Regions from separate parts of the Pseudoalteromonas espejiana DSM 9414 genome, predicted to be linked through region 1. Evidence: predicted binding sites of a transcription regulator. Region 1 holds the regulator's gene; each other region holds the start of a gene.

Region 1 (10,927 bases):
CTTGAATTACAAACTGATCCATTAAGAGGCCTTAACTATTGAGGTAAAATAAATTTTTGTTCACGCTTCCACTCAGTTGGCGTAAATGCACGAATAGATACAGCGTGAATTGTACCGTCTGAAATAGTATTCATTAATGGGCCATAAACTAGCTGTTGCTTTTTAACGCGGCTTAAACCGTCAAAGCACTCGCCTACTGCGATTACTTCATAATGACTACCATTGGCTTTTACTTTTACTTCAGTTAATTGAAGTTCGTCGCGTAATAACGTTTCGACTTGGCTAGTTTCCATAACTCTCACTCAAATAAAGTTGTAACCTGACCTAATTGCATTAAGTTTTGCAATTGTTCAGGTGGATTTTGCAATTCAAGGCGAGTGCCTTGTTGCTTAAATTCAGCAAAAGAGTGAATTAACCAAGCTAAGCCCGCTGTGTCAACCCTCATTACCTCACAAAGGTCAAAATAGATGGTTTTATGCTTACTTAGTGACTTGGTGTTCAGAAGTCGTTCATTGCCAATTGAGCTACGGGTAAGTTCACCACTTACCCTGTAGTGTTGCTCATCTACTTGGCTAATTGCCAATTTAGTCATTGGTATTGCTACCTCTAAACTGCACAGGTAACTGGCTCTTTTGCTCTAATAATTTACTTACGTGTGCAATACCTTGCTGGCGTAAAATACCTTGTAGCTCACTTTGCTTTGCATCGAGTAAGCTAATTCCTTCTGCGATCATATCGTATGCGCGCCATTCACCACTGCGGTCTTCGCGTACTTTAAAATCAATTTTAATATCTGGTTTACCATCTTCTGTAATTTTAGTTTTAACCACAACTACGTCTTTACCTTTAAATGGCTGCTCGGCGCCAAACTCCACGTGTTGATCGGTGTATTGAGTAAACACACCGGCGTAGGTTGCTACTAAATAGCTTCTAAAGGCACCTATAAACTCTTGAATTTCTTTAATTGCTTGTGCTTTTTCAGCTTCATCAGTAATTGCACGCACCTTTGACACTTCGCTACCTAATACGCGCAGTGCAGCATATTTGTAGTCGATGTAAGGCATAAGCTCTTCTTCTACAATAACACGAAGGTGCTCTTTATCTTTACTGATTAGCGGTTGATCTTTTTTAATGCGCTCAAACGTGTGCTCAGATACTTTTCGCACCATTTTATTAGGATCGGTAAGCTGAACCTCTGCGGCACTTACAGTACTTGTAACTAAGGTTGCACCTAGTGCAATAACGGCTAAAAACTGTTTCAACATAATAATTACTCACTACCTTGGTTGAATAAAAACTGCCCGATTAACTCTTCTAAAACAAGAGCAGACTTCGTGTCGGTGAGCGAATCACCATCGCCTAATGCTTTACTTTCAACACCAAATAACTCATCAATAGCTTGGTCTTGTGCGTTTTCGGTTACGGTTTGCCCTAAACAGCGCTGCTCGGCTGCGTTGGGTGAAATGACAGGATGAATACCTAAGTACTGCTCACCTAAAATACCCGATGTTAAAATTGAAATTGAGCTGGTGTCTGAAAAACGACATAAATACTGCGCATCAATTGTCATGTTTACCACAGGTAAAAACTCTTGCGGGTGAACATAAATAGACTCAACGCGGCCAATAACTACACCACCTACTTTTACGGGTGCACGTGCTTTTAGTGAACCAATGTTTTCAAACTTTGCATTTAACGTGTACGTCTCGCCCGAACCGCTAATGCCCGAATTGGCTACTTTAAGTGCCAGCATTGCAAATGCTAAAATGCCCAGCGCTACAAAAAAGCCAACTAAAATCTCTAATTTCCGTGAATTCATTATTTATACCCTATTAGCTGGTAAACATTACCGCTGTCAAAATAAAGTCAAACCCTAGTACTGCCAGTGATGAGTGAACTACGGTTTCTGTTGTTGCTTTACTGATCCCCTCAGAGGTAGGAACACAATCGTAGCCCTTATAAAGCGCAATCCACGTCACTACCATGGCAAATACAAAACTCTTGATCATGCCGTTTAATACATCTTCTTGAAACGATACTTGCGATTGCATTATTGACCAAAAACTACCGGTGTCTACGCCTAGCCAATCTACCCCAACTAAATGAGCACCGATAATGGCAACCGCAGAAAAAATAAGTGCAAGCAATGGCATACTAATAAAACCGGCCCAAAAGCGCGGTGCAATAATGCGCTTGAGAGGGTCTATTGCCATCATTTCTAGTGATGAGAGCTGCTCGGTTGCTTTCATTAAGCCTATTTCGGCAGTTAATGCGCTACCAGCGCGTCCAGCAAATAATAGCGCGGTAACCACAGGGCCAAGCTCACGTAGTAAACTTAATGCAACCAGCGGGCCTAAGCTATCTTCAGCGCCGTAGCCAACTAGTACGGTGTAACCTTGCAGCGCAAGCACCATACCAATAAACAAACCCGACACCATAATAATTAACAGCGACTGAGAGCCAACCATATAAAGTTGGCGTACTAAAAGCGGCGTGCCTTTTTTAAAGTTAGGTACATTCCACAATGCATTAAATAGCATGGTTGCAGAGCGCCCAAGTGCAGCAAAGCGCCCTAGCGTTTTATGGCCTATTTTTTGAAACAGATCCAACATTAAGCGTTTTCTCCTAACAGCTCATCAGCATAGGTTTGTGCGGGGTAATGAAATGGCACAGGCCCATCTGATAACCCTTTTAAAAACTGCTGCACTAATGGAGATTCATGATTTCGCATTTCATCTGGCGTACCCGCGCCTATTACGCCTTGGTCGGCAATAATAATAACGTGATCGGCAATACTCATTACCTCAGTAACATCATGGGTAACAATTAGTGATGACAAACCTAATACTTCATTAAGTGATTTAATAAGTTTAACTAATACACCCATTGAAATTGGATCTTGCCCAGCAAAAGGCTCATCGTACATGATCAGCTCCGGATCTAGTGCAATAGCACGTGCAAGAGCTGCTCGTCTGGCCATCCCGCCCGAAAGCTCAGATGGCATTAAATCTTTAGCGCCGCGTAAACCAACCGCTTGTAGTTTCATTAATACAACTAACTTAATTAACGCTTCACTTAATTGTGTATGCTCTCGCAGGGGAAAGGCAATATTGTCAAATACAGACATATCAGTAAATAACGCACCGCTTTGAAAAAGCATGCTCATTTTTGTTCGTGCCGCGTACAGCTCTTTACGCGACATTTTAGGAATACTGCCACCTTCAAATAAAATATCGCCAGCATCGGGCTTTAGCTGGCCACCAATTAAGCGCAGCATAGTGGTTTTGCCTATTCCGCTTGGCCCCATAATCGCTGTGATTTTACCTTTAGGAACACTAAAACTCATATTGTTATATATGGTTCTATCGCCTCGCGAAAAGCTCACATCCTTGACTTCTACTATTGATTGCGACAAGTCGCTCTCCATAACAATGTTCACTCGTGCTCCTATTTTAAGGGTTTTTTAGCCAAGATGGAAAAAACAATTCGTAAGATTTTGTAATACACCTGAAAAAAGCGTTCTAAGGCTGAAGTAAATCGCCTTAACCTCGGCTTAAGCGTATTAAATTTCACACCTCAAGATACTAGACCCTACTCTTTTGCTTATACTTTCATGTTGGCTTTTGTTACTATTCGCGCCATCTGTATTTTGAACAACTGGCTTAGCACAATGGTTACCTCGTTTGTTATTTTAATTCTTGGTTTTGCTGCACTTGTATGGAGTGCCGACCGATTTGTATACGGCGCAGCCGCGCTTGCAAAAAACTTTGGTGTACCTACTTTGATTGTAGGTTTAACTGTTGTAGCTATGGGCTCATCTGCCCCTGAAATGATGGTGTCGGCTTCAGCTGCTTTAGCCAACAAAACCGACACTGCTGTAGGTAATGCGGTTGGTTCAAACATAACAAATATTTTACTCGTATTAGGTATTACTGCGCTATTACGCCCACTTAGTGTTTCATCAAGTACATTAAAACGCGAAATGCCACTAGTTATGCTGGCATCCTTAGCTACATGGTATGTTTTTTCTGATAACTACTTTTCGTTTACCGAAGGGGTGGCATTACTCATTGGTTTTATAGTGTTTATTGGCGGGCTAATTGTTGTATCACTTCGTGCTAAAAACCAAGATGACCCGTTTGTATCAGAAGCCTGCGATGAAGTACCTAATAATGTACCCACCAAAAACGCCGTTTTTTGGCTTATTGTTGGCATGATTTTATTACCTGTAAGCTCACATTTCTTAGTAGGCTCAGCAGTAGATATTGCAAAATACTTTGGCTTAAGCGACTTAGTTATTGGCTTAACAATTATAGCAATTGGCACAAGCTTGCCTGAGCTTGCAGCTTCAGTCGCGGGTGTTTTAAAAAACGAAGACGACTTAGCGCTGGGTAATATTGTTGGCTCAAATATTTTTAATATTTTAGCGGTATTACCCCTTGCAGGTATTATTAACCCATCAATGGTTGATTCATCACTCGCAAGCCGCGATATCTTTATTATGCTAGGTGCTACACTTGCGCTTATTGTTATGTCATTGAACTTTAGAGGTTCTCAGCGTATCAATAGAGTTGAAGGTGGCCTATTGCTCATCGCATTTTTGGCTTACCAAGGTTATATTTTTAGTCAAGTAGGGTAACAATGGCAGAACTTAATTTTATTGAGCAAGGTTTACGAGTTTTAAATATTGAGCGCCAAGCACTCAACGATATTACCCAATACGTAGATAAAAACTTTAATCAAGCTTGTCAGCTAATGTTTGATTGCCAAGGCCGTATTATTGTAATTGGCATGGGTAAATCTGGGCACATTGGCAATAAAATAGCAGCAACACTTGCAAGTACTGGCAGCCCGGCTTTTTTTGTTCACCCTGGTGAAGCAAGTCATGGCGACTTAGGTATGATCACTAAAAATGATGTAGTTATGCTTATATCTAACTCAGGTGAAACCAGTGAAGTACTCAATATTATTCCGGTACTTAAACGCTTAGGCGCTAAAATTATATCAATGACAGGCAGCCCGCTCTCTACTATGGCAACCCTTGCCGATGTACACGTATGCATAAAAGTAGAACAAGAAGCTTGCTCATTAGGGTTGGCACCAACAGCCAGTACCACAGCAACTTTAGCAATGGGCGATGCCATGGCTGTTGCGCTATTAGAAGCTCGCGGCTTTACTGCCGATGACTTTGCTCTTTCTCACCCAGGTGGTAGCTTAGGTAAGCGATTATTACTTACCTTAAAAGATGTAATGCACAGTGGTAAAAACACCCCTATGATAGGTGTAGCGCAAACAATTAAAGATGCCCTTATTGAAATGTCTGCTAAAGGGCTTGGTATGACCGCTATAGTTGATAACAAGCAACAACTAGCAGGGCTTTTTACTGATGGTGACTTACGCCGTATTTTAGAGCAACGTATAGATATACATACTACGGCTATAAGCGAAGTGATGACCAAGTCTTGCACTACAGCCACTGCCGACATGCTCGCAGCAGAAGCACTAAATATAATGGAAAATAAGCGGATTAATGGTTTAATCGTAGTTAATGAGCAAAACCAGCCTGTTGGCGCCTTAAATATGCAAGACCTATTAAAAGCAGGAGTATTATAAATGCAATTTGAAGATCTCTATCAACCGCTAAGCGATGATGCAAAAGCACGCGCCAAAAAAGTAAAACTACTCATATGCGATATTGATGGTGTATTTTCTGACGGCCGTATTTACTTAGGTAATCAAGGTGAAGAGTTAAAAGCATTTAATACAAAAGACGGCTTTGGCGTTAAATCCCTTATTAATAGCGGCTTTGAGGTTGCTGTAATTACCGGACGCCACTCAAAAATAGTGCAAACACGCATGAGCAGTTTAACAGTACAGCATATTTATCAGGGCCAAGAAGATAAACTCATTGCTTATCAAGAGCTCAAAAACACATTAAATTTAACCGACGAGCAAATAGCTTACATAGGCGACGATGGCCCAGACATGCCAGTAATGGAGCAAGTAGGTTTTGCCGTCGCGGTTAACGATGCCCACCCGCTTATTAAGCGCTTATCGCATTACACCACGCAAATGCCTGGCGGCTTTGGCGCAGTAAGAGAGCTGACCGACTTACTAATGCTCGAAAACGGTATTGCACTAACTACCCAAGGCACCAGTTCATGAATGCAGCACGCGTTATACTCAGCGCGCTATTCATCGGCTGTATGGTTTGGCTTTGGTACCCTTATTTTAGTCAAACAAATGTTGCTCCCGAACAAGAGCCGGAGATTATAGCTAAACCCGACTACACCGCCATAGAGCTAAAGCAAACCTCTTACGATGAGCAAGGTAAAATAAATCACAAAGTGACTGCAGCTAAAATGGAGCTGTACCAACAACTTGGGTTTACCTTTTTTGAAAAACCAATTTTTACCCTATATAACGAAAAACAAACGTGGCGTATAAATGCTGACGAAGCCACCTTATATGAAGACAAACAACTTATTTTAGAAGGCAATGTAGTTGCCAAAAATTTAGTTGATAACGCCATGATAGATAACATTAATGCCGACAACATCGAAGTCGACATTAAAGCGCTAACAATGCGCTCAGAGCAACCGGTGGTTGTAACTGGACCCAGCTTAAAAATTGTCGGTAAAGGCCTAGAAGCCGATTTAAAAACCGAAGTAATAAAACTAATTAACCATACGCGAACAATATATTATGACCAATAAACTTACTAAAATTTTAATAATTCCATCGTTAGTGCTGGCTTTTAGCGCCTCTTCAGCTGAACCTGAAACACCGCCACCTGCGAACCAAATTTCAATTAGTGCAGACCGCCAAGAAGGTCAACTAAAAGAAAATGTAGGTATTTTTGAAAAAAATGTAGAAATTGTACATGGTAGCCGCAAAATTACAGCCGACCGTCTTGAAGTGCATAAACGCGAAGACTTAGGTGATAACAAGCAATTACTAATTGCCACAGGCAGCCCTGCATACTTTGAAGAAAAACAAGACGATGGCACTATAATGAGCGCCAGTGCTAACGAAGTTCGCTACGATGTAGCTAAGCGTTTTTTAACCCTTGTAGGTGATGCAGAAGTTGCCCAAGCGGGTCAAAAAATTAATGCAAAAAGCATTACCTATGACATGGAACAACAGCTAATTAGCGCTGAAAAAGACGAAAACTCAACAGATCGCGTACACACTATTTTAGTACCTGTTGAAGCAAAACCAGAAGATAAAACAGGTAACGAAGGCCAACCATGAGTACCTTAAAAGCAGAATTACTAGCAAAAAGCTATAAAGGTCGCCAAGTTGTAAAAAACGTTGGGTTAGAAGTTCAAGCAGGTAGTATTGTTGGCTTACTAGGCCCTAATGGTGCAGGTAAAACCACCACGTTTTACATGATTGTAGGCCTAGTTCCTAGCGATAAAGGTAAAATTTCAATAGATGATAACGACATTACGTTATTACCTATGCACAGCCGTGCTCGCTTAGGTATTGGCTATTTACCACAAGAGTCATCAATTTTTAGAAAGTTAACAGTTTATCAAAACTTAATGGCGATTTTAGAAACGCGAAAAGAGCTTAATAAAGCCGCTAGAGAAGAAACGCTTAACAACCTACTTGATGAGTTTAGTATTCAGCACATTCGCGACAGCCAAGGTATGGCGCTTTCTGGTGGCGAACGTCGCCGCGTTGAAATTGCCCGCGCATTAGCCGCAAATCCTAAATTTATTTTATTGGATGAGCCTTTTGCTGGTGTTGATCCAATTTCAGTGTTAGATATAAAGAAAATAATTGAACATCTTAAAAATCGTGGGATTGGGGTACTAATTACCGATCACAACGTAAGAGAAACCCTTGATGTTTGTGAAAAAGCCTACATTGTTTCTCATGGGGAGCTAATTGCATCTGGCACTCCAGAACACGTATTAAACGACAAAACTGTGCGCGATGTTTACTTAGGCGAGCAATTTAGGCTGTAACAATCAAGCCACTCCTTTGAGCATCTGCTAATATTAATTATAACAACATAAAAGGATTGTTAGAGATACATGAGGCAATCATTACAGCTGCGCATGGGCCAGCAACTTACAATGACTCCACAATTGCAGCAAGCGATACGTTTGCTGCAGCTCAGTACATTGGATCTCCAGCAAGAAATACAAGAAGCACTTGATAGCAACCCGCTATTAGAAGTTGAAGAGCAAGATTACACGGAAGATTCGGCTGGAAAAAACGAGCAAAAAGCAGACACCGATGATGTAACCGTAAGCGCATCAACTGACGATTCAGCCAGCGAATACGAACAAGACAGCGGTGAAGCTTTAAATAAAGACACCGTTAGCGATGATATGGCAATGGATGTTACGTGGGATGAATACATGAGCGCCGCGCCTGCAGCTTCATCAGGCCCAATGCCAGAAGATGAGTCTATTTACCAAGGTGCTTCTACCGAAACGCTTCATGAGTATTTAATGTGGCAGCTTCAACTTACACCCTTTAGCCCTACCGACGAAGCAATTGCTATTGCCATTGTAGAAGCTGTAGATGACTCAGGTATTTTAACGTTAAGCTGCGAAGAAATTTTAGAAAGCTTTAACCAAGAGCACGATGATGACGTTGAAGTTGAACTTGATGAAATTGAAGCTGTTTTAAAGCGAATTCAATTATTTGACCCTGTAGGTATTGCAGCACGAAGCCTACAAGAGTGCTTATGTATACAGTTGAATCAATTTGATAAAGATACACCTTTAATAGAACAAACAAAAATGATCTTAACCGATCATATTGATCTATTAGCAGCTCGCGACTATCGTACATTAATGAAGAAAACAAAGCTCAAAGAAGATGAGCTTAAAGAGGTAATGACATTAATACACACTCTCAACCCAAAACCTGCTGATACCATAGTGAGGGAAGAGTCTGAGTATGTTATACCTGATGTATCGGTTAAAAAAATTAAAGGCCGCTGGGTGGTTGAGTTAAACCCAGATAGCATGCCAAAAATACGTGTAAATAGTCAGTATGCGGCTATGTCGCGTACCGTAAAATCTTCGGGTGATAGCCAATTTATTCGCTCTCACCTGCAAGAAGCTAAATGGTTTATTAAAAGCCTAGAGAGCAGAAACGATACGCTATTAAAAGTAACTAACTGTATTGTAAAACAGCAGCAGGCATTTTTTGAACATGGCCCTGAAGCCATGAAGCCTATGGTATTAAACGATGTTGCTGAAATGGTAGAAATGCACGAGTCGACAATTTCGCGTGTAACTACGCAAAAATATATGCATACACCACGTGGTATTTTTGAGCTTAAATACTTTTTCTCAAGCCATGTAAGCACCGAAAACGGTGGTGAGTGCTCATCTACAGCAATACGCGCCTTGATTAAAAAGCTAATTGCCGCGGAAAACTCAGCTAAACCATTGAGTGATAGCAAAATTGCGGATATATTGGCAGAGCAAGGAATTAAAGTAGCTAGACGCACAATAGCAAAATACCGTGAATCGCTAGCTATTCCACCGTCAAATCAGAGAAAGAGTTTGATATAAGACGTAAAAAACAAAGAGGAAATGCTTATGCAACTAAACCTAACTGGTCGTCACGTAGAAGTAACTGAATCACTTAAAGACTATGTAAATAATAAATTTGCAAAGCTGGAAAGGCACTCAGATCATATTAGCAATGTGCATGTCATTCTCGATGTAGAAAAACTCAACCAAAAAGCTGAAGCGACAATTCATGTAAGTGGCGCAGACTTATTTGCCTCTACAGAGCACCAAGATATGTATGCCGCAATAGACTCGTTGATTGATAAACTCGATCGCCAAGTTATTAAACATAAAGAGAAGCTCGCTAGACACTAATATTATGAAATTAAGTACATTAGTATGCCAGGACTGCAGCAAAGCTGCGGTCCTTTTTAGTAGTAAAAAAAGAATTTTAGAATTCATTAGCGAACTCGCTCATGAAAAATTACCTTATTTACCACAGCAAGATATTCTCAACGCATTAGCAAGCAGAGAAAAACTAGGTAGCACAGGTATTGGCCGAGGAATCGCGATTCCTCATGGCAGAATGGGTGGCGTAGAAGAGCCGCTTGCATTAGTACTTGTTAGCGATACACCTGTTAACTTTGATGCGATAGATAACTGCCCGGTTGATATTTTTGTGGCACTCATCGTACCAGATGGTGATAACCAGCAGCACCTAAAGACTCTAGCAACTATAGCTGATAAACTGAGCAACAAAGAATTTTGTAAACAGCTACGCAGTGCAAAAACCGATGCTGAGCTGTATAACGTTATTGTTGAACAATCGTAGTAAATACTAAGGGCGATAAATGGAGTTGATTATCATAAGCGGCCGTTCTGGTTCAGGAAAGTCGGTTGCTTTGCGCGTAGTTGAAGATTTGGGTTATTATTGCGTAGATAATATTCCGGTAAACTTACTGCCCTCTTTGGTACGCAGCGTATCAGATAACTACGACAAAATAGCGGTCAGTATTGATGTGCGTAATATCCCAAAACAACAAGACGAATTCAACGATATTCTTGAATACCTTCCTGACTTTGCAAAACCAACACTGTTTTACTTAGATAGTGACGATCAAACACTGATCAAACGCTTTTCTGAAACGCGCCGCTTACACCCTCTATCAATTGATTCGTTACCACTTGATTTAGCAATAAAAAAAGAAAAAGAACTGCTTGATGTGTTGGTCACACGCGCCGATTTTATGCTTGATACCACTGATTTAAGTGTGCACCAATTAGCCGAATCTATCCGTGAAAAAATACTGGGTAAAAAAGATAAACAACTTATTGTGACGTTTGAATCTTTTGGGTTTAAACATGGTATTCCAAAAGAAGCTGATTATGTATTTGATGCTCGCTTTTTGCCAAACCCGCACTGGGAGCCAGAATTAAAGCCT
Region 2 (10,927 bases), on a different replicon from region 1:
AGTTAAATGCTAAAATACTCAAAAGCTGGTAATCACTTGATAACCCAAGCTCACCGAGCACACTGGCAAAGCCCATACCGTGTAATAATCCAAATGCAAATGTTAGCCAACCTAAGCGCACTATAACCGGCCACACATTATTTACTGCGGCAAATAAAACCGAAATAGCAATACCAAGCTCTACCCAGCGGCTATTTGGCGAGACCATATTGAGTGCTGTCGCTGTTAAAGTAAGCGAATGGGCAAGGGTAAATGCCGTTACAATCCACGCTGTGTGTTTAATTATTTGTTTTTTAGACGCAATAGCCTGCCACTGTTTATTGTTGCGAGATAACACACAGGTTAAAAGTAAAGCAATTAAAAATAAAATATGGTCAATACCAATCCAAATATGTAAAACACCTTGGTAAACATATTGGTTAAATGTACTTAGGTAACTTGCTTGCTGTGTAGAAAACGTTTGTTGTTGCTCGGTTTTGGTAAACACGCGCGATACTTGGTTTAGGTTAACAATAACCTTGTGATTAGCATCGTGCTCAAAAAAAGCACTGTAGTTAAGGGTTATATCGGCATTATTTGCGCAACTAAATTGCAGCGGTAAAACTAAATAAGCCTCATTAAAATGGTTATCTAATTGGTAGTTATCAGCAATTGTTAGCGGGCAAATTTGCATGTTTTGTAAAACAGTAAAATTAGACTTTGCATAGCGATTAATGGCTTCGTTTTGTGATTTAAGCTCAGCCCAGCTTATTTGTTGGTCTTGGTTTAAATCAAGCGCAACGCTTTGTTCTAAATCGTTAATGTTTACTTGCCATGTACCCGTATATAGCTGCGGGTTTTGCGCGTTATCTAACGTGATATAACTGGTGCTTAGTTGGTGTGCTTGTGCACTAAAAGCGCTTAATAGCGTAACGAGCAAAGCGGTTAAAAAAGAGCTTAATGTTTTCATAAGGTGTCCCTAACCATGGCATTAGCTTGGCGTAATAAGTGTTGATCTGTACTCATTTTTGCTTGCTGCCAATTTATATTTGCCCAGTATTGTGCCTTGGCTTTATCTACTTGTACATGAATATAATAGTTAGCTAAATCATTGGCATGAAAGGTATCTTGTCGTTGTTCTCGTAAATTAACTCGTTGCTGCATACGTGTTTGCCACTGCTTATTACCTTTATGTGTGCTGCGTTTTTCTGCTATGGCGAGCCTAAGTAAAACAGCATCTTCAAGTTGGCTCTGAAAATTGCTAAATTGGCTTAAGGTATTAAGTACCTGCTCAGGGTTGTTTTGGCTTAGCTGTATATCGGCCCATAACACAATAAGGCTCACAGGTGCTTTGCTTAAATCAATACTGTTAATATGCTCAAGCGCTGCACTGAGCTTATTAAGCCTAAACGCCATCTCACTAAGTACCTGTTTGGTTGTTAAGCTAATGGTTTTATTTTGAGTAATATCAAGTAATGATTGGTAGCTTTGCTGTAATTGACCTTGCTGACTTTGAATATCAAGCACACAGGTTGTTGCCGTAACAACGCTTGCTGCACCAATAAGAGATACACAGTGGCGCTTGGCTTGTTCAAACTTACCTTGTGTCATCAACATATTTGCCAATAAAAGGTGAGTATTAATGTGGTTTGGGTCTTTTTCAATTACAGTATTTGCAACTTCAATAGCGTGTGTAAATTGATGCTCTTTTTGTAACACCCTTGCATATAAGTACCCAACTTGTGCCGTGGGGTTTTGTTTGTAAAGTAGCGCTAAGCGATTTTTTAGTACACCTTGATAACGCTCTGTTTGCCCTATGTATTGGCTGTTTATAACCAAAGTGCTGAGTTGCTCTAGTGTTAAATTAGCGCTAATTGATGAATTACTGGTTGCTATAATATCGTCATCATTTGGAATCATGGGCTTTGCAATCGCGCTACTTATAACAAGTGCACTGCAGGTAATAAATAGCATCATTTTATAGTTATTGCGCATTGCTGTTTTCCTTTTAAAAAAGCCATCCATGGCCGTCAGCTTAATATAAAAAAGCGAACTAGTTACCCGATGAACCTGATGAAATAGTACTTACATCAGTGTCTGTATTGGTAAAAACTCGTCCATTGGTCGATAAAGGCTCATCGTTAGGGCCTTGATTAAACGCATCACTAGCAAATTGCGCAAAGTCGACTTGCAGCGCTTCAATGGTAATATCAACCATAGCTGTCACTTGCTGATTTACCCCATCAGATACGCCAAACATGAAGCTGTCACTGCCGGTTGCTTCTTTATTTGGTGCATAGGTAAAACTGCCATCACTATTTACTACCACAGTGCCCAGTGTTGGCTCTGTTGTAAGTGCATAAGTGAGTGAGTCGCCATCTGCATCGGTTGCTATTAACGTATCGTTAATGGCTACTTCTGTTTGCGTAGTAAGCATTGCATCACTTGCACTAGGTGCTGTATTTACTACTGGAGTAGGCTGTTTATTGTCATCATCGTTGCTACATGCGCCAAGTGTTAAAGCGCAAAGCAGTAGACCGGTATGAGTAAGTGTTAAATTACGCATAAGTTACTCCTTATTTAGACCCTGCAAGTGGTGTTGCTAGGTATGGGAAAGTAGCGTCCATCATACTTGCATCAACAGGCGCACCATCGGTAAATGGCACAGTACCTACATCTGCATCCTCTGGTGTACATAAACCTAAGTCGGTGTCTTCACCATTTACTGGAATCGGATGACACAAACGACCCATAACAACGCGAAGAGCAATATCTACTACATCATCACCTGGGCGACGGCCGTTTGGAAAGCCTGCTAAGTCATCACCAGCAATACCAAATGCAGATTGATCAGCTTGTGCTGTGGCTGCAATAGCCGTATTTAAACGCAGCATTTCTGAAGGGGTTACCGTTGCTTGTTGGTTTACACCAGCAAAACCTGTTAAAAATGCTGTAATTAAGTCATTACGTGGAAAGTTAGTGGGTGCAAGTGTTTCAAGCTCAGCACCTAACGTGGTATTTACTGCATCTTTAAACAATATATTTAATAGCTCTGGGAGCGAAGGGTGAGACACGTAATCTAAAAACTGTGCATCGTCTTGCGGTTGAGCTGTTGAAAATGTGTCTTTGTCTTTAATACCAATGACAAGTTCATTAACCAATGGATTACCTAAACGTGATACTTGCGTTAGTGCGCCACCATTTACAGCATTATCTGCAAATTTAGCGTTAGGGTTTAATATACGCGCTTGCGGCAGACTTGCTGTAGTCCACGAGCCAATTACGCCGTTACCTTCGCCTGTTACGCAACTTTTAGGAATTTCTACGGCTATAGAGGTGACGTTTTTATCAATTAGGTCGTCGTTATCTGCCGATTGTGTAATACCCCCAGGGAAGCCACCGCCATCACCTGCGCCAGGTGAACTGTCGCCTTCTACAGGTACATAGTTTACTAAATCAAAGGTTTTACCTAGGTTAACTACAAAGGGGTCTTTACGTTGGCCTACAAATACTTTTGCCATATCAGGACAATTAGGCACAGATACTTGATAGACAAATTGGTCTGCGTAGGTTTGGTATTCAGCCATAGAGCCAAATGTTTTATCGCCCACGTAATCTAGTGGTTTGCTAAACGTAGTTGAGCTGGTGGTTGTATTGCTTAATGAAGTGCTAGTACCCGTTCGTTGAGGGCCGCTAATCATACTAAGTGTATATGACTCGCTAAAGTTTGCTGCGCTGTTATCGCCTGCGGCAACACCGCCAACGTTTTTAAGTGGCACAGATACAGTGCGTTGGTTTCCTTCAGGACCTACTGTTAATTGCACACCTTGGTTATCGTTAGGGAGCATGCTGGTAAAATTAAACGCAAAGGTAATGTCCTCTACTGCATCGCCATCGTTATCAATATGAATGCTATAGGTTGCATCGGGGTCCATGGCAAAATAGTTAGGGCCGCCGTAGGCATCTTGTAAAGGGATGTAATTGGCAATAAATGTAACGTAGTCACCTCTGCCTGCTTCATAACTATTAAATACGTAAAAATCGGTCGAGTCTAGGGTTGGAAAGCGGCTAATATTTGGCGCTTCACGGTGGCTTGATGCCTCGCTAGGGGCGCTTACTAAGGTACTGCATACAACTACTGCGAGTATAGATGGAGTTAAAGCTTTCATGACTTTGTCCTTTAGTTTTGATTGAAGTCATAACTAATAACGAAGCAAAAATCACTTTGGATGCAAAAAAGTTAAAATATTTTATTTTTTGTTAAATTTAATAATAAAAGGGTAGGCTAACCAAAGATTAGCCTACCCTTTTAAGAGTAACCAAGCCGCTATAAAATAACTAGCTCAGTGGTGTAAAGTACCTCAGTTGGTAAGCCATTAGGCGAGCCACCTAGTGGTTCTAAACTTACCGCAAGTAAGGCAATGTTTTGCGCATCAAAGCGAGTGTCTTTTATTAAGAGCTTTTCGCCTTGTTTAGGTAATAAGCCAAGCGAAATAGGCGTATCTTGTCCTTTTAAAATCATCCACAGCTCGTAGTCTTTATCTGTTTGCGCGACCAATTTAGTGCTGGCTTTAACCGATAAGGCTTGCTCGTTCACATTAATAAACCACAATGATTGTTTATCTTGGTTTTGTACCAGCGCAATTTGTTGGCTGTCTTGAAGTTGTGTAGTTGGCTGAATAACTAAAAACGCTAAAATAATACATGCCGCTGTGGCTATAAATGACCAAGTACGCCACACCGAAGGCGCAGGCTTTATAACCGTCTTTACAGTATGAGCGTTGTTTTCTATTTTATTTAAAATGTGTTGCCATACATGATCGCCAGGTGTTTGTGGTTTAATAGCACCGGCTAAGTCATTTAAATTTTGCTCCCACATTACAGTGGCTTCGCGCGCTTGTGGCAAACTCAACATCAAACGCTGAAAACGCTTTCGGGCAAGCCCCTTTAACGTGCCTAACACATACTGAGCGGCTAGGGCATCGAGTAGTTCTGGTTTGTTATAATTCATAATGTTAAACACCTCTGCAACTGCTGCAACCCACGCCTGATCCAGCTTTTAACCGTACCTAATGGCGTATCTATGTGATTGACCAGCTCACCATGGCTTAACCCTTTGTAATAGGCTAAATGTATGGCTTGCTTTTGTTGTGGGTCAAGTTGTTCAATACAATTAACAAGCTTTGTTTGATCGTCATAGTTAATGTCTATGTCTTGTTCATCGTATTCGTCATCGCCCATGGCTTGTTCTTTTCTAACCTTGTGATAGCGCAGCGCATCTAAGCTTCTGTACCGTACTATGCTTATCATCCAACTTATTACAGTGCCTTTTGTGGCATTGTACTCAGATGCGTTATGCCAAATTTTAATAAATGCCTCTTGCAATACTTCTTCTGCGTGAGCGCGGTTTGAAAGCATATTCAAACTAATCGCAAACAATTTACCACTAGTTTGCTGATATAAATCGGCAAAGGCGGTTTTGTTACCCTGTGCAGTTTTGCACAAAAGGGGGAGTAAATTATCGTTTTCCATATGGGTCCTGTTGTTTTTATTATTACTGATAAAACGTTAGAGGGTGGGATTTGGATGCACACTTTTAATCTGACTTTTTATATTAGCTGTTATACGTACCTAAACAAGTTTTAATCAAAAATAGTGTGATTTATCAATGGGAAAAATTGACCGACTTAAATGTAAAAAACGCATATTAGTTATTTAAGCTCAAACCTAATTTAATATAGTTAATAAAAATCAATAGGTTAAAAATATTACAAGGCTAAGGATACGTATTTTATTGGCGTGTAAATTGCTACTACACTTACACAAGGCTGTTAAAAAATCATAAAAACAGTAAATACAAAGGAGAATTTATGTGGGCTGCAACGAGTTATTTAATTTTAGCGTTAATTTTTATTTTTATAGGCTGGGAGGTTAATTCGGTTTATTTTGCGATAGTGTTTTATTGGAGTGCGTTATCGTTAGTTCTTGTTAGTGGCGCTTACATATTTAACCTAGCCAAAATTTTTAGAAAACGAGAAAATGGTGTGATCCCTTTTTATATTCGTTGGGCATTTGTGCCTTTTTTATTGGGGGTGCAAATTTATAATGCGTATTCTCGTAAGCACGACAAAGTTCCGCCAATACAAAAAATTAATGACCACCTCTTTTTAGCGTGCCGGTTATTCCCATCAGATATAGACACGTTAAAAGAAAACGGCATAACGGCAATTTTAGATGTTACCTGTGAATTTGATGGCCTTGAGTGGAGCTCTACACAAGAAAACATTAGCTATTTAAATATTCCGGTGTTAGATCATAGCGTCCCTACGCACTCGCAGTTAAATCAGGCTATAAACTGGATTCATCATCACATTAAAGAAGACCGTCGCGTCGTAGTTCATTGTGCGCTAGGCAGAGGACGCTCTGTATTTGTAATGGCTGCTTACCTACTTAGCCAAAATAAAGATGCAGATGTACATCAAATACTTGCGCAAATTAAAGAAACTCGAGAAACCGCAAACCTTAACAAACACCAACTTCGCCATTTGGCTAAACGCCATAAAAAGGGCGAGCTGGTTATAAAAAACAAAGCGGTATTAATTGCAAACCCAGTATCGGGTACCAAACTGTGGCAAGACAAAGAGCACTTAATCGTTGCTCGTTTATCTGCCTATTATGATTTAGAAGTTTTGACTACTTCACAAGAGGTCAACGGGATAGCACTAGCTAAACAAGCCATTATTAATAAGCCAGATATAATAATTGCGTGTGGTGGCGACGGCACGGTTGCCGAGGTAGCAAGCGTTGTGGTTAATACGCAGTGTAAGCTTGGCATAATCCCTATGGGCACGGCAAACGCTTTGGCGCATGTACTTATGGGGATTAGCTCAAAAATAATACCGGTTGAACAAGCCTGCGATTTAATTATAGATGGACAAACTCATACCATAGACACCGCTTACTGTAACGACGAACTAATGCTGTTGTTAGCAGGTATTGGTTATGAACAATCAATGATAGAAAAAGCGGATAGAGACGCAAAAAATAAATCTGGGCAGCTTGCGTATTTAAACGGTTTTTTTCAGGCTTTTAGTGAACAAAGAGCCCAAACACTTTATGTCACTCTAGACGATAACCAAACACAAGAGGTGCACACCAACAGCTTTATAGTTGCCAATGCGGCTCCGTTTACTACATTACTAGCGCAAGGTGGCGGACAACCTGACCATGAAGATGGCTTATTAGATATAAATTGGCTAGTACCAAGTGAAGAAAACACAACCAGTGTGCTTAGTATTGCCGAGCTAATGTTTAGCAGTATTACTCAAACACAATTAGCTATTAGCTCGCATCATACTAATGCTAAAAAAGTAACCATAACGGCAGATGAAGACATAAAGTACGTGCTAGATGGTGAGGTGAAAACAGCTAAAACACTGGTTATTAAAATAGACCCAGGCTCGCTAAAGGTTATTAGCAAAGAGCTGTAAATACAAAAAGCACGGTTAAACGTGCTTTTTTATTGCATGTTGTTTATTACTTTTTAATCGATGGCCAAACAAAACCGCTCGTATCAGGCGTGTTAGTGTGTTTAGGACGCGCTGCGCTTTTAGGCCTACGCAGTGGCTTGTTACTCAAAGTATGAAGGTAAAGCGCTTCTACTTTATCGCGTGCCCATGGTGTTTTACGCAAAAACTTTAAGCTCGATTTAATACTTGGTGAATCGGTAAAGCATTTTATATTCACTTGCTCGCCCATTGCTTTAAAACCAAGGCGTTGTTCAAGTTCTACTAAAATTTGTTCTAATGTTACCCCATGAAGAGGGTTTTTAGGTTGATTATCCATAGCCATACTACTTATTTAAACTGTGCGCATTGTAGCTTAAATCATCTTTTAGCGCTAATTCACTGTGATGGTTTTGGGTTTTGTAGGATAAACAGCCTTGCCTTTTTTATCTAATTTTAGCCAAATTAGCCCACTGTTAATATGCTGGGGGTTACTAGGGGCGCAAACTAAAATAAAAGACTGTACTTGCAAAAGCGCGCCTTCACTATAACGTTTGTTGTCGTACCAACATATATCACCTCTATTAATAATCTCATTGGCGTCAATAACAGAATGCGTTTTGAGCGTTTTTGCATAGCTGCTAGGGGCTAAAGTTAACGCAATTAAAAATATAAATAAAACCATAATATGGCGCATGAGCTACCTCGAGCTTTGATAGTTTAAAAATAGTACACGGTACTAAAAAACATGCTAGGGTAAGTAATAGCGTTATACAACACTGACTTAAACACAAAACTATAAAAAGGTGAACACATGCAATTTAATCAAATAATGATAGATGAATTTACGTTATTAGCTAAGTTTCCTCGAGATAGCAAAATGCAGGGCATAAAATTACATTCAGATGCACAGCCAAATTTGTTAAGTGCAGCACAAAGGTTATTTGATAAAGGCGTTATAGATAGCCCAGATGGCGGCTATTTAACCGATCTAGGCCTTGATTTAATTGAGCATGTAAGTGTTATACACAGTGCATTAAAAAGCTAAAGCGCATCGCGCTGATTGTGCGGTGCTGCGTCACTAAAAGCAGTTATTGCATTACATCGCTCATAAATGGCTGCTATTTTAGGATAAGCAGCCATATCAACATTAAAACGCAGCGCATTAAATACCTGCGGAACTAAACATATATCAGCGAGCGTTGGGGTATTACCTACGCAAAAGTCACTGGTGTCACTTAGCGTTAATTCAATTTTTTCAAAACCAAGCTCAACCCAATGTTTATACCATGCAGTTTTAGCTTGCTCATCAACACCTAACTCATTGGTTAAATATTTAAGCACGCGTAAGTTATTTACTGGGTGAATATCGCATGCCACGGCATAACTAATATTACGTATTTGCGCTTTTTGCCATGCATTACCATAAATTAACGGCGTTTGTGGGTAGCTTTCATCTAACCATTCTAAAATAGCCAAAGATTGCGCTAATACGCCTTCGTCTGTTTCAAGTGCAGGTAGTAGCCCTTGTACATTTTTATCAAGATAGGGCTGTGCAAGTTGTTCAGATTTAAGCAGGTTAACAAACTCGATATCGTGCTCAATATTTTTTAAATTAAGCGCAATACGTACGCGATACGCAGCCGATGAGCGAAAATAACTATATAGTTTCATCAAATCTATTCCTTAGCTGTAAATTGTTTTGTAATGCTTTGCCAACAATCAGTGTAATTTGCTTGGCGCTCGTCTCCCTCAAGGGCGTATTTGGTCGGCGATATGATATAGCGAGATTCGAACATAAAGGCGAGGGTGTTCTCATATTTTTGCGGTGTAAGCTCTGCGTTAGATGCTTTGTCGAACACCTCGGCTTCAGGCCCGTGTGGCGACATGCAATTATGTAAGCTTGCGCCTCCAGGTACAAAACCGTGCTCTTTAGCATCATATACGCCTTCTATTAAGCCCATAAACTCACTCATAATATTTCGATGATAGTAAGGTGGGCGAAAAGTATTTTCAGCTACCATCCAGCGCGGCGGAAATATAACAAAATCAACATTTGCCATTCCCTCAGTAGCTGAAGGCGAGGTAAGCACTGTAAAAATAGACGGATCTGGGTGATCAAAGCTCACTGTATTCATTACATTAAAACGAGATAAATCGTATTTATAAGGCGCGCTATTACCTGTCCATGCAACTACATCAAAAGGAGAGTGCTTTATTTCGCAGCTAAATAAATTGCCATTAAATTTAGAAACTAATTCAAAGTCGCCTTCTTTATCTTCAAATGCAGCTATTGGGTACTGAAAGTCTCTGTCGTTAGCATACCCGTTTGCGCCAACGGGACCACGCTCTGCAAGTTCGAACGCATGGCCATAGTTTTCACAAATATAGCCACGCGCAGTTTCGTTTAATAAATCAACTGAAAACTTTATCCCGCGTGGGATTACTGCAATTTCACCAGGCTTAACAATCAGCTTTCCGCACTCAGTGTGTAATAGCAATTCGCCCTGTTGGGGTACAAACAGCATTTCGCCATCGGCATTACAAAAATAGCGGCCTTGCATAGAGCAGTTTGCAACATAAATATGAATACCAATACCCGATTGCCCATTAGCACTGCCGTTTGCAGCCATAGTAATTAGGCCATCAATAAAGTCAGTTTTAGTTGTAGGTATTTTAATTGGGCTCCAACGTAGCATTGTTGGTGGCGTAACAGCCTCTGTAATTGGTGCTGTTCTTACTAAGCCATTATCAATGGGGCGATAATCGCCTTGAACCACTGAAGGACGCAATCGATACATCCAGGTACGGCGATTTGCAGCACGCGGAGCTGTAAATGCAGTAGAGCTAAATTGTTCAGTATATAAATTATATTTAACCTTTTGAGGACTAAACTGCCCTATAGGGAGGGCTCCGGGTAGCGCTTCGGTTTCAAACTCGTTGCCAAAGCCGGTCATGTATTTTAATTCGTTGGCCATTTTAAATCCTGTGAGAGTTACAGTGTTTTATCATTTTACTTATTAGTTTAAAGTACTCTCATGTGAGAGTAATTTCAAATAAGCAAATACGCTACCCTGTAAATAAAAATGCACAGTTGTTTAAGTGTGTAAACGTGGTGATAAAGAATGAGTAAAGATTTAAATGAATTTTTGCCTTATCAGCTAAACCAATTGGCAACTAAAATTAGTGATGACTTTGCCCTCGTATATCAACAAAAGTACGATTTAACCATTGCACAATGGCGGGTAATAGCTAATTTAGCGCAGTTTGGTCAAAATAGTGCTAAGGATTTGTGTTCATTGGCTAATATGGATAAGTCCACTGTATCTAGAGCTGTGAAAGTACTTGTTAATAAAAATTTAGTTTATAGTAAGCTTAATGAAAATGATAAACGCGCAGCATTGCTTGTGTTAAGTGAGCAAGGTGAATCTTTACACTCTAGA
Region 3 (10,927 bases), 220 kb from region 1:
CCGTAATACCACTTTCGCAAGTAGTTACTTCGTAATCTTTAGACTCGATACGAATAGTCAGTAATTTTAATAAGCTGGCGTCGTCATCAACTAATAATACTTTTGCGCCTTGCAGCTTTTGTTCGGCCATAATTACTGCTCCTTGGTATCTTCGCGCAGTAATAACTGCTGCTCTATGGTGGCTAATGAGGACAATGTTTGCTGCATTTTGTCGTTCAGGGCTTGCTGCTCTTTTTTTGCATTTATTTGTCGAGTAACGTGCTGCTTTTGCAGCCATAAATATTGTTTTATCGGGTCGGGCCAAAAGTAGGCTAAATCTAGCTTTTGTAGCTTTTTCATTACTTCGTCAGGAGCGCTTGCGGTATTTAAACACATATAGTTAAAAAAGCTTTTTAGTTCTTTTTCACCTAAAAAGGTATGTGTACTGGGCTTAATTTTAAACCCACCACATTGGTTAGCATGCCATGCAATTACTTGCTCTGCGCTTGGGTAAACAGGCTCACTTTTGGGGCGCACTTTTGGATTAGGTACTGTGCTTTTTATTTTTGTATTAGTTGGTTCAACCTTTTCAGTAGAGGCTGTTTTTTGTGTGTTATTTATTTCACACCCAGCTAATACAACCGCACTGCTGAGCACACATAAAATAGCTATTAAGCGCGTACGCATGCTATTAAACTCCTTGATTATTTAACGGTATTTTTATTGTAAATAAACAGCCCTGAGGTTGATTATGCTCAACATTAAGCTGCCCTCTTAATTGTTCAACCGACTCTTTAACTATGGTTAAACCTAAGCCACTGCCTTGCAGCGTAACATCTTTAGAATGCTTACCTTGATAAAATGCGCTGAAAATCTGGCTTTTTTCTTGCTCTTTAATCCCACAGCCATTGTCGCTAACCTGCATAATGAGCAGCTTATTTTCAAGCGCTAGAGCTATGTTTATACTTTGCTCATTAGCAGAAAATTTTAATGCATTAGAAATAAGTTGAATAAGGATCATTTCAATAAGCTCCCTTGGTAAAGCCAACGGTTTATTGGGTATACTGTTTTGCCAATTAAGGGCTTGCTGTTTGGCCGTTAAGCGGTGTTCAAAATGACTATTTATTTTGTTAATTAAATAGCTAAATTCAACTTCGCTCACACTATCTTTGCTGGTACGAATCGCGTTGTAACTTAGTAGGCTGTCGATCATCGTGCGCAAGCGCACCATAGATTCACTTATTAGCTCAAGCACCGCTTGCTGCTCTTTTGTAATTGGGCCAACAATTTCATCACTAAGTAAATCGGTGCCCTCTACCATAGACGCCAATGGCGTTTTTAGTTCGTGGGTAACATGGCGTAAAAAGGTATCTTTTTGCTGCTCTAACATATGTAGTTGCTCTTGCACCCAACGTAGCTTTTCACCTAGTTCAACTAGCTCTGTTGAGCCCTGTACAGATATTTTTTGCTGCCAATGACCCTGCCCTAACTTATCAATCACTGACGTTAAGCCTTTTAAACGCTTACTTATACGCCATAAAAAGCCACCACCTACAAGTAAAGTAAGTGGAATAAGCGCCACTAACCAGTTAATAAACGAGCTTTGCAAAGCGCTTAATTCGCTTTGGTTATTTTGAATTTGCGCCGCGTTTGTATCGCGCAGCCACACAGTAAGCTCAGCCATTAAATCACTAATGGGCACAAATAATGCGGCATCTTGTTGGTTGTTTTTAATTAGCGCTGTATGTGTTGTACTAAGTGTATTTGCTAAACGGCGCCATTGTGTGGTGTATTGTGGTGTTGCACTTACTTGGCTTAACTCATCAATTGAATTTAATGACGACTGCCACTTTTCGTTAATAAGCGTGTCGAGCGATTCGCTTTTTAATACCCAGTTTTGCCTAGTGGCTCGCTCTAAACTGTTTAACTCTTGCTTTAAAAAATTAAATGACTTAGTAACTTGGTAGTTATTACTAACAATAAGCTGGGTAACTGCAAGCTGTTTGTTTAACGCATTTAGAAACACAATAACCACTAAACTAAGCGGAAGTAACGACAGCAGCATGCTAATTACAAACTGACCTATTAAGTTGGGTCGCCAGTTAAGCATTGCATAGTACTTTTTAGCCATAGCTATTGGCATTGTGTGTTCCTTTTTATAATTTTAAGCCTTTATTTTAATTACTTACCTTATACTCTCGCTGAATCAACTTCTATATTTAATCCAACACGCTTCGTTTGTTGCTATTTAGTAACATGCTAACTCATTGATATTTAAGCTAAGCCAACACTCGTATTTAAGGGTGTTGCAAAATTAACACAAAACTAAGTAAATATTTCCTACACCAGCCACTTAAAAACCATAACCCATTGAAAATTAACACCTAAAATTTATGGCACTATTTTTGTAATACCCAGTGCAACTTTAATCAATAAGGAAATTAAATGAACAACCGCTTTTTAGTAATTTTACCTTTGCTTGCCTTTGGATTTATGGGCACCGATGCAATAGCTATGGACGTTCAAGCTACATTTAATGAGCTAGATAAAGACAGTAACGGCACACTTAGCGAATCAGAAGCGGGTGAAGACGCTGTACTACACGAAAATTTTTCACAAATAGACACTAACCAAGATGGTCAGTTGTCGCTAAGTGAATTCAAAAAGTTTATTCAGTAAATTCATTCAATAAGGAACATAATTATGAAACAACTTATCGCTGCATTTTCTTTGATGTTTTTAGCCATTAGTGCCACTGCTTTAGCATCGTCAGTAAACATACGCTTTGCACATTTAGACAAAAATATGGACGGCGCTGTGTCGCTTGCAGAAGCAAAGCAAGACAAAGAAGTCATGAGACAATTTGCCGACTTAGACGAAAACGAAGATAAAGAAATCTCAAAAGAAGAGTTTCAAAACTTTAAACCGTAGTTGACCTTAATTCTGATCAATACAAGATAGGTTTATTATCTAGGCATCAGATGAATTAAGTTTTACTTAAGCTTTTAACAAGTAAGGTAGTCACTAAAGCATTTGCCATAATCCCTGAGGGAATGTGTAAACGGATTTAATGTTGGGAAGTTAAATTATGGCAAGTGCTTTATTTTATAAATGCTTAAGCACAGTATTATTTGGAAGGAAAACCATGAAGCGTGTTTTTTTTAGTGTTATCGCCTTTGTTATGATTAGTTTTAATGCTGCTGCACTTGATGTGAAACAGCGCTTTGATCATCTCGATGCCAATAAAAGCGGCTATTTAACTCAAGACGAGTTAGAGCCACAACCTCAGCTACTCAGCACTTTTATGCGTTGGGACAAAGATCAAGACAAGCAAATTTCACTTATTGAATTTAAAAATTATTTAACCAATAACCTCTACTGAGTATTAGTATGAAAACCTTAAGCTATTTAGCGCTTGTTGCGCTTAGCCTTTTTAGCACCTTAAGCCTCGCACAAAGTACAGAAATTGCAGACAAATTTAAAAAATTCGACCGCAATAATGATGGTTTTTTAACACGCTCCGAAACCGCTGTAGACCCCGCTCTTTGGTCACGTTTTTCTAGTTATGATAAAGACAAAGACGGCCAGCTCACATTAACTGAGTACGGTATTTACGCCAGTAAGTAATTATTTTACAAAGCTTAAAGCCTAAGATAGGTTTTAAGCTATTTACCTCAACATATTGGTATTCTAAAATTGAGTTTGCTAGTGTTATTTTACTAACAATAAAAAATAACCTACTTATGCAACTCAAAAAACTATGTAAACCTTTCATACTTGCTAGCTTGTTAATAAGCAGCACTGTTATAGCGCAAACCCAAGTTATTTATAATGCCAATGGCTACACACCTTTGTACCAAGGTGATGTTCAGTCGTTTTCTACTTTGGTAATTAAAAATGGCAAAGTGGTTAAAGTTGGCGATGATTCACTTAAAGACTCCTTCCCTAATGCTAAATTAATTGATGCAAAAGGTAACACGTTACTGCCAGGACTTATTGATGCACACGGCCATGTTATTGGCCTTGGCGATAACTTATCGCAACTTGATGTACGCGGTGCTAAGTCGGTTGACGAAATAACCACAAAATTAAAAAGCTTTGCTGAAAATAAACAGGGCTGGATTTTAGGCCGAGGTTGGAACCAAGAGCTGTGGAGCGATACGCGTTTTCCAACCGCTAAAGACTTAGATAAAGTAGTTGATGATCGTCCAGTGGTACTGTCTCGCGTTGATAGCCATGCTATTTGGGTTAATAGCAAAGCGTTAAAACTGGCAGGCATAACCAGCGCAACCAAAGCGCCTGAAGGCGGCGAAATTATCAAAGACGAATTTGGTAACCCAACCGGTATTTTTATTGATAAAGCAGAGTCGTTGATTACTCAGCATATGAGCGCCCCTACCAAACAAGCAATTAGCGACTCGTTAGATGCGGCAGGCCAACATTTACTTAGCTTAGGGATCACCTCTACGCACGATGCAGGAATAGATAAAACAACCTGGCAAGTTTATAAAGAGCGTAGTGAACAAGGTAATTTACCACTGAGAATTGTTGGGATGTTAAGCGCAGCAAGCCCTGATTTAACCGAAATGCTTAAAGCTGGGCGCTACCAAGATGCCAGCTCGTTTATGTCTATACGCAGTGTAAAAGTATATGCCGATGGCGCTCTTGGCTCCCGTGGAGCTGCTTTAATTGAAGATTACGCCGATAGAAAAAACCATCACGGGCTCATGCTAGAAACTCAAGCAAAATTGGAGGAATTATTTACCTTAAGCTTTAAGCATGGGTTTAGCGCCAATACGCATGCCATTGGGGACAAAGCCAATAAAGTGGTACTTGATGCGTATAAAAATGTATTTAAGCAAACTGGCGGCATATTATTGCGTAACCGAATTGAACATGCGCAAATTGTCACCCCTGAAGATATTCCGCGTTTTAAAACGCTTAAAATAATTCCATCTATGCAACCTGTACACGCTACATCAGATATGCACATGGCAGAGCAGCGCTTGAGCGATGACCAGTTACAAGGTGCTTATGCATGGCAAACGTTTTTAAAGCAAGGCTCTGTGATTGCAGCAGGCTCTGATTACCCTGTAGAGCTTGCCAACCCGTTTGATGGCTTATATTCAGCCATTACACGTATGGATCATAATATGCTGCCAGAGAACGGCTGGCGCGCAAGTGAAGTACTAAGCAGAGAGCAAGCATTAAGAGCCTTTACCCTCGGTGGCGCTTATGCAGCCCATCAAGAATTTAAAATAGGCAGTTTAGAGCACGGCAAATGGGCCGACTTTATTTTAATAGATAAAGACTACTTTAAAGCACCTTTAGATGAGATTTATAAAACAAACGTTTTACAAACTTGGATAGCTGGTGAATTACGTTATAAAAAAGAATAGGTTACTAAATAAGCATTATTCACAATAAATGAATTTATTATGAATATTTACTAAAGTAATTAAAAAGTATGTCGATAAATGGAGGATTTTAAAAAACCTCTTATGTTTCAGGAAGAAAACATGTTATCCAAAAAAATATCTCTTACTTTATCGACTCTTTTTACTTTATCACTTTCAGCATGTTCTACTCACCCGGTTTATAATGGTCACGCTCCCCATAATAATATTGGTCATCATAACGCTCATAGCCGCTATTCAGACATTCACCAACCTCGTGTAAATAACTGGCAATTTCCTGAAAATAACTACCGCCCAATTAACAGCAGTAAGTTATTAAGTAATTATACCGAGCAATTAGCAATGAAGCTGATTGAAAATATGAATTACATAAATAGTGGGACGCCTATTGCAATTACTTCGTTCGTGAACTTAGACGACAATTTACAAACCACAAATATATTTGGTAATCACCTAGCTGAAAGCTTTATTACTGAAATGCAGGAGTTTGGGTTGTCTGTGGTTGATTACAAGCACACAGGCGCAGTGCATGTAACCCCTTTAGGTGATTTCTCATTTAGCCGTAATGGTAAAGAGATCAAAGGTTACCCACATATCGAATACACTTTAACAGGCACTTTAACTTACACTAATCGCGGTGTAATTGTTAACGCTCGAATTATTGGTGCGAAGTCTAAAGTGGTGGTTTCATCTGCTAAAGGATTTATCCCAAGTTTTGTGGTTGAGTCACTGCACCCAACTCGCAGAACTGATGGGATTGTATTAGACGCGATTCAGTAAAACTAAAAAAGGGTTAACTTGTGTTAACCCTTTTTTGTACCAGCGAGTAGCTTAGCTTTTTGCCTGTTCTACTTTTGGCTGGCGATATAATTTTATAAGGTGGTAAATATTTACCAAGGCTAGTAAGCCATTAGTAAAGGCCACTGGCACAGCCTCTATTGCCACGCCATAGGCCGTGAATACAATACAACCAAACATATTGTACCAACGAAGCTTTACCACATCGGTCATTGTTAACGATGCAACCAATAAAGCTGATGCAATATAACCTAAATATTCCCAACTCAATTGTTCTCTCCTACCCTTTAGGTTAGCATTACGCTAATGCTAACTTGTGGCACTTGTAAGTGTTGCAAAGTATAAAATAAAAAAACTAACTTGCTTAAAAAACCTTAAAAAGTATATTGGTTGTAGCCAATAGCTTCCTAAATCATTACACGGGAAATGAAGGTATTACGTACATAGCAAAGCTAAATACAATAGCAAGTTAGCGTAAATTCTTAGAGCCTTAATAATATCGTCATTAAGGTGTAATAAATAGGACAATTGTCCGAAGAGCATATTGATGTTTCAATACCATTTTTCGAGTTACCTTGTTGAACAATTACTCACATTTGCGGGTAGTAGTTATCAGCAATCAAAAAAAGAAGTGTTGATCCACCAGGATCAACCACTTAGTAAACTTGTGCTAGTTCGCAGCGGTACTATTTCGTTTAGTTATGATGTAGGCAACGGGCGCCGCCTATTATTAGGGCAGCTAGACTGCAACAACACATTAATTGGCGAAATAGAAGCACTTAACAATAACCCCTGTATTTACACTGTTACCTGTTTTAGCGATGTAACTTACAACTTAATAGAGCTGCGCCATTGGCGTGCACTATTACTTGAAAAGCCAGAGCTTAGCTTATATACAGCACAAACTATTGCGGCTAAATTTCAAGAAAATCAAAAAATTAATCTTGATAAATTGCTACTGCCTTTAAGCTACAACATAGCTAAAGATTGCTTATTAAGGGCCGAGAATAACAACCCTACGTTACTTCGTGCATACCCTACTGTGAATGCAGAAGCAGAGCGCTTTGCCACCACAGAGCGTGCGTATCGTCGTGTGGTAACTGAACTGGTTGAAAAAGGCTTAGTGCAGCGCAGCTCTCATGGTCTAAAAGCGGTTGATACGGCAAGTTTAAGTGAATATGTTGATAGCTTTGCACAGCTTTAAAGGAGCTAAAAACAGACACAAAAAAAAGGCCGTTATGGCCTTTTTTAGTTTGTAAGGTTTTTCATTCCAATACGCTATTAAGCTAGCTAAATTAGGGGATTAACGCATTTGGTTACTCGCCTTTAATAAGCCACATAATTATGCGAACGGATATTACTTTTCTAGTAGAATATCTTGGATATTAACTAAATCAGATTTACCTTCAATAATTTCATCCGGCGTTAAACCCGATAATTCATGCGGGAATACTAACCACTCTTCAGACTCATGGATAAAGTAATCTGGCACCATCTCTACTTTAGAGTTTTTAGGCTTGTAATACGGACACGCCACGCGAATATCACGTGGTAAATTTAAGCGCATAAGCTCAGAAAGCTTTTCTTTAAGCGCAAAAATACTGCGGCCAGAATCAAACACGTCATCAACAATAAGTAATGAATCGCCTGCATTGGCGTTTTCTACAATGTAGTGCAAACCGTGTACTTTAATCTCTTTTGACTGCTTACCAATGCCGTAATAAGACGAAGTACGAACCGCAATATGGTCGGTTTCAATACCTTTGTAGTCGTAATATTCTTGCACAGCAATACCGATTGGTGCACCACCTCGCCAAATACCAATAATAAAGTCTGGACGAAAGCCATCTTTATAAACTTGTGCCGCTACGCGGAATGAATCTTCAAGTAGCTGTTGAGCTGTGATGTAGCACTTATCTGACATAGTTTAGAACCCCAGTGGTGAGTATAACATTTGAGTGTAGGCTCTTTAGCCAATAATTAAACACCCAAACAGGTATTGGCGAAGGATTTTACCGTAAATAAAAAAAAATTGCTTGTCTGCAAATAGCAAAATAGGCACCAAATGGTGCCTATTTTATGTATTAAACGCTTAGTTACGTACTATTAAGCTTTTTCTAACAATGTACGTGCAACGGTTCGCATACCTTGCGTTGTTGCGCCAGCAGCCCATTGACTCGTGCTACCCATGTTAAATGCCGCGGCTAAATCTATGTGTACCCAACCCTTACCATCGTTAGGTACAAAGCGAGATAAAAAGCCAGCCGCATTTGATGCGCCACCGTAACCACCGCCTTTTTGAGCACGGCTGTTAGCTGTGTCAGCGTAGGGTGATGGGCAGTTTTGTTGGTGCCATTTTTCAAGTGGTAACGGCCATGCAGCTTCCATTTCTTGAGAGGCAAAGTCTTCTACTTCGCGGGCAAGTTCTTTATCCAGTGCAAATAAAGCATTGTACTCTTGGCCAACCGCAACAAGAGCAGCGCCAGTTAGGGTTGCAGCATCAATAATAAGTGGTGCGCCAGTTTCACCTGCAGCCATTAGGCCATCGGCAAGCACTAAACGCCCTTCAGCATCGGTGTTTACAATCTCTACTGTCGTGCCATTTTTGTACGTTAAAATGTCACCTAATTTGTAGGCATGACCCGAAATTAAGTTTTCCGCACAGCATAAGAACAACTTAATGCGTTTTTCAATACCGCGGTTAATAGCTAATGCTAAGCCTGCAGTTACCGTTGCTGCACCCCCCATATCGCACTTCATTCCTAGCATACCTTCGCTAGATTTGATTGAGTAACCGCCAGAGTCAAAAGTAATACCTTTACCTACAAGTGCTGCACTCACTGGCGCGTTTTCATCGCCTGTTGGGTTGTAGTCAAGCTCAAGTAATACAGGTGGGCGCTCTGAGCCACGGCCAACCGCGTGAATACCAATCCACTGCTGCTCTAATAAGGCATCACCTTTAATTATTTGGTAACTTACGTGCTCAGGCGCTAATGATTGAATAAATTCAGCGGCTTTTTCAGCAAGGCTCTCTGGGTAAATGTCATCGGCTGTGCCGTTAACCATTTCGCGAGCCCAAGTAGCTGACGCTTTTAAATGCGCAAGCTCTTTAATATCTGACTGTGCATTATCAACAAACTCAACACCGTTTAACGATTTAGGTGTTACAAAGCCTTGATAAAAAGCCCATTGGCTTTCAGTGCACCATGTATCGCCAGCAAGCTCTACGCTTTTTACGCCTTGGCTAGCAATAGTACGTGCCGCTTTTTGAACATTTTTTAATGTTTCTTGCTCAGATAAATGAACCGTTGCGCCTTGCTCGTTAAAAGACAACGTGGCGTTTTCGCCCCAATGACTCGGTGCTGCTTGCTCGCTTAGTTGAACAACAAATTTTTCACTCATGTTAGAATACCCTTGCACTTAAATGTGCCAACGAGTTTACTATAGTGCGCACAAGTTCCCAACAGCTTGAGATAAATAACATAAACCAACGCGCCAGCTGCGTTTAGTATTGGAATTTAGATGAAATACACCCCCGCCTTACAACCAGCCACATTGTTAAAACGTTACAAACGCTTTTTAGCCGACTTACAGCTCAGTGATGGAAAAGAGTTTACTGCGCACTGCGCCAACACAGGTAAAATGACCGGCTGCGCAGAGCCAGGATTTACTGCTTTTTACTCAACCAGTAATAACGCTAAACGTAAGTATCCACATTCGTTAGAACTTACCCAAAATGACTTATCGCAGCTTATTTGTGTAAATACAGCCGTTGCTAATAAAGTAATAGAAGAAGCCATACATAATAATGTGATTACTGAGCTTAGCGGCTATGAGCAACTTCAAAGTGAAGTAAAATATGGTAGCGAAAACAGCCGTATCGACTTTTTACTAAGTAATACTGATAAACCCGATTGTTATGTAGAGGTAAAGTCGGTCACATTACTAAGTCAAAGTGAACCTGCAAGCGGCCAAGGATATTTTCCGGATGCGCAAACGCTGCGCGGGCAAAAACATATTCGCGAACTAATAGAAATGATCGAACAAGGCCATCGAGCAGTATTACTGTTCGCTGTTTTGCATGAGGGCATTAACAGTGTAAGCGCCGCCACGCATATAGACAAAAAATACAGTGAGCTTTTAAGCATCGCAATTACTAAAGGTGTTGAGGTATATGCGTACAAAGCGAGTATTTCGGCAGATGAAGTCGTTATTGATAAGCAAATAACATTTATCGAAAATCCATAAAATGCATCTGTTAAATTTAAAATGAAAAATTAACTTGTTTTTAAACTTTTTGCCCATATAAATAGGCAAGTTTAAATACCGAAATAACGATTAATAAAGCATCAAATTAAAAATATGGGCCTTTTTAGTCAAAACACATGGTTGAAGCTAATTCGATTAATTAAAAAATAAATTTGCCTAGGGTATGAGATTCTGCTATTTATACCGCCGGCTAATGCTGAGGCATTAAATTAAGGATTTAGGAGAGAGTTATGCCAGACCAAAAAAGACATGGTTTATTGGCTCAGGCCGGTATAGAGCCATACCAAGAAAAGCCGGGCGAAGAGTACATGAATGAAGCACAACGTGCTCATTTTAAAGCGATTTTAGAAGCGTGGCGTAACGACTTACGTAACGAAGTAGACCGTACAAAGTCTCACATGCAAGACGAAGCTGCTAACTTTCCTGATCCCGTTGACCGCGCTGCACAAGAAGAAGAGTTCTCT

What was found. Region 1 encodes sigma-54, which starts transcription at its own class of promoters, with help from an activator protein. Its sites were predicted from a motif close to GTTGGCACGNNNNTNGNNT; they were not measured.
Region 2: a site for sigma-54 is predicted at 5,773-5,791, ahead of PESP_RS19200 (diacylglycerol kinase family protein). Genes of this name have one in related genera too.
Region 3: a site for sigma-54 is predicted at 2,372-2,390, ahead of PESP_RS13550 (EF-hand domain-containing protein). Genes of this name have one in related genera too.

The regions. Positions count from the first base shown of each region.
Region 1 is NZ_CP011028.1:3,206,978-3,217,904, forward strand. Features, by position in the region: gene murA (UDP-N-acetylglucosamine 1-carboxyvinyltransferase) at 1-22, opposite strand, end outside; gene PESP_RS14530 (BolA family protein) at 36-293, opposite strand; gene PESP_RS14535 (STAS domain-containing protein) at 299-592, opposite strand; gene PESP_RS14540 (MlaC/ttg2D family ABC transporter substrate-binding protein) at 585-1,265, opposite strand; gene mlaD (outer membrane lipid asymmetry maintenance protein MlaD) at 1,271-1,819, opposite strand; gene mlaE (lipid asymmetry maintenance ABC transporter permease subunit MlaE) at 1,833-2,612, opposite strand; gene mlaF (phospholipid ABC transporter ATP-binding protein MlaF) at 2,612-3,427, opposite strand; gene PESP_RS14560 (calcium/sodium antiporter) at 3,671-4,639, shown strand; gene PESP_RS14565 (KpsF/GutQ family sugar-phosphate isomerase) at 4,642-5,613, shown strand; gene kdsC (3-deoxy-manno-octulosonate-8-phosphatase KdsC) at 5,614-6,165, shown strand; gene lptC (LPS export ABC transporter periplasmic protein LptC) at 6,162-6,716, shown strand; gene lptA (lipopolysaccharide transport periplasmic protein LptA) at 6,706-7,254, shown strand; gene lptB (LPS export ABC transporter ATP-binding protein) at 7,251-7,976, shown strand; gene PESP_RS14590 (RNA polymerase factor sigma-54) at 8,046-9,545, shown strand; gene hpf (ribosome hibernation promoting factor) at 9,573-9,860, shown strand; gene PESP_RS14600 (PTS sugar transporter subunit IIA) at 9,865-10,317, shown strand; gene rapZ (RNase adapter RapZ) at 10,337-10,927, shown strand, end outside.
Region 2 is NZ_CP011029.1:512,199-523,125, forward strand. Features, by position in the region: gene PESP_RS19170 (HupE/UreJ family protein) at 1-949, opposite strand, end outside; gene PESP_RS19175 (tetratricopeptide repeat protein) at 946-1,974, opposite strand; gene PESP_RS19180 (Ig-like domain-containing protein) at 2,033-2,545, opposite strand; gene PESP_RS19185 (DUF4331 domain-containing protein) at 2,556-4,148, opposite strand; gene PESP_RS19190 (anti-sigma factor) at 4,307-4,990, opposite strand; gene PESP_RS19195 (sigma-70 family RNA polymerase sigma factor) at 4,987-5,511, opposite strand; gene PESP_RS19200 (diacylglycerol kinase family protein) at 5,850-7,469, shown strand; gene PESP_RS19205 (VF530 family protein) at 7,516-7,824, opposite strand; gene PESP_RS19210 (DUF1496 domain-containing protein) at 7,879-8,181, opposite strand; gene PESP_RS19215 (TIGR02647 family protein) at 8,299-8,532, shown strand; gene maiA (maleylacetoacetate isomerase) at 8,529-9,158, opposite strand; gene hmgA (homogentisate 1,2-dioxygenase) at 9,164-10,462, opposite strand; gene PESP_RS19230 (MarR family winged helix-turn-helix transcriptional regulator) at 10,610-10,927, shown strand, end outside.
Region 3 is NZ_CP011028.1:2,988,224-2,999,150, forward strand. Features, by position in the region: gene PESP_RS13535 (sigma 54-interacting transcriptional regulator) at 1-130, opposite strand, end outside; gene PESP_RS13540 (hypothetical protein) at 133-666, opposite strand; gene PESP_RS13545 (sensor histidine kinase) at 671-2,122, opposite strand; gene PESP_RS13550 (EF-hand domain-containing protein) at 2,425-2,658, shown strand; gene PESP_RS13555 (hypothetical protein) at 2,683-2,910, shown strand; gene PESP_RS13560 (EF-hand domain-containing protein) at 3,125-3,361, shown strand; gene PESP_RS13565 (EF-hand domain-containing protein) at 3,370-3,606, shown strand; gene PESP_RS13570 (amidohydrolase) at 3,723-5,378, shown strand; gene PESP_RS13575 (FlgO family outer membrane protein) at 5,499-6,176, shown strand; gene PESP_RS13580 (YgjV family protein) at 6,228-6,464, opposite strand; gene PESP_RS13585 (Crp/Fnr family transcriptional regulator) at 6,742-7,398, shown strand; gene PESP_RS13590 (phosphoribosyltransferase) at 7,552-8,118, opposite strand; gene pepB (aminopeptidase PepB) at 8,301-9,596, opposite strand; gene sfsA (DNA/RNA nuclease SfsA) at 9,717-10,442, shown strand; gene dksA (RNA polymerase-binding protein DksA) at 10,694-10,927, shown strand, end outside.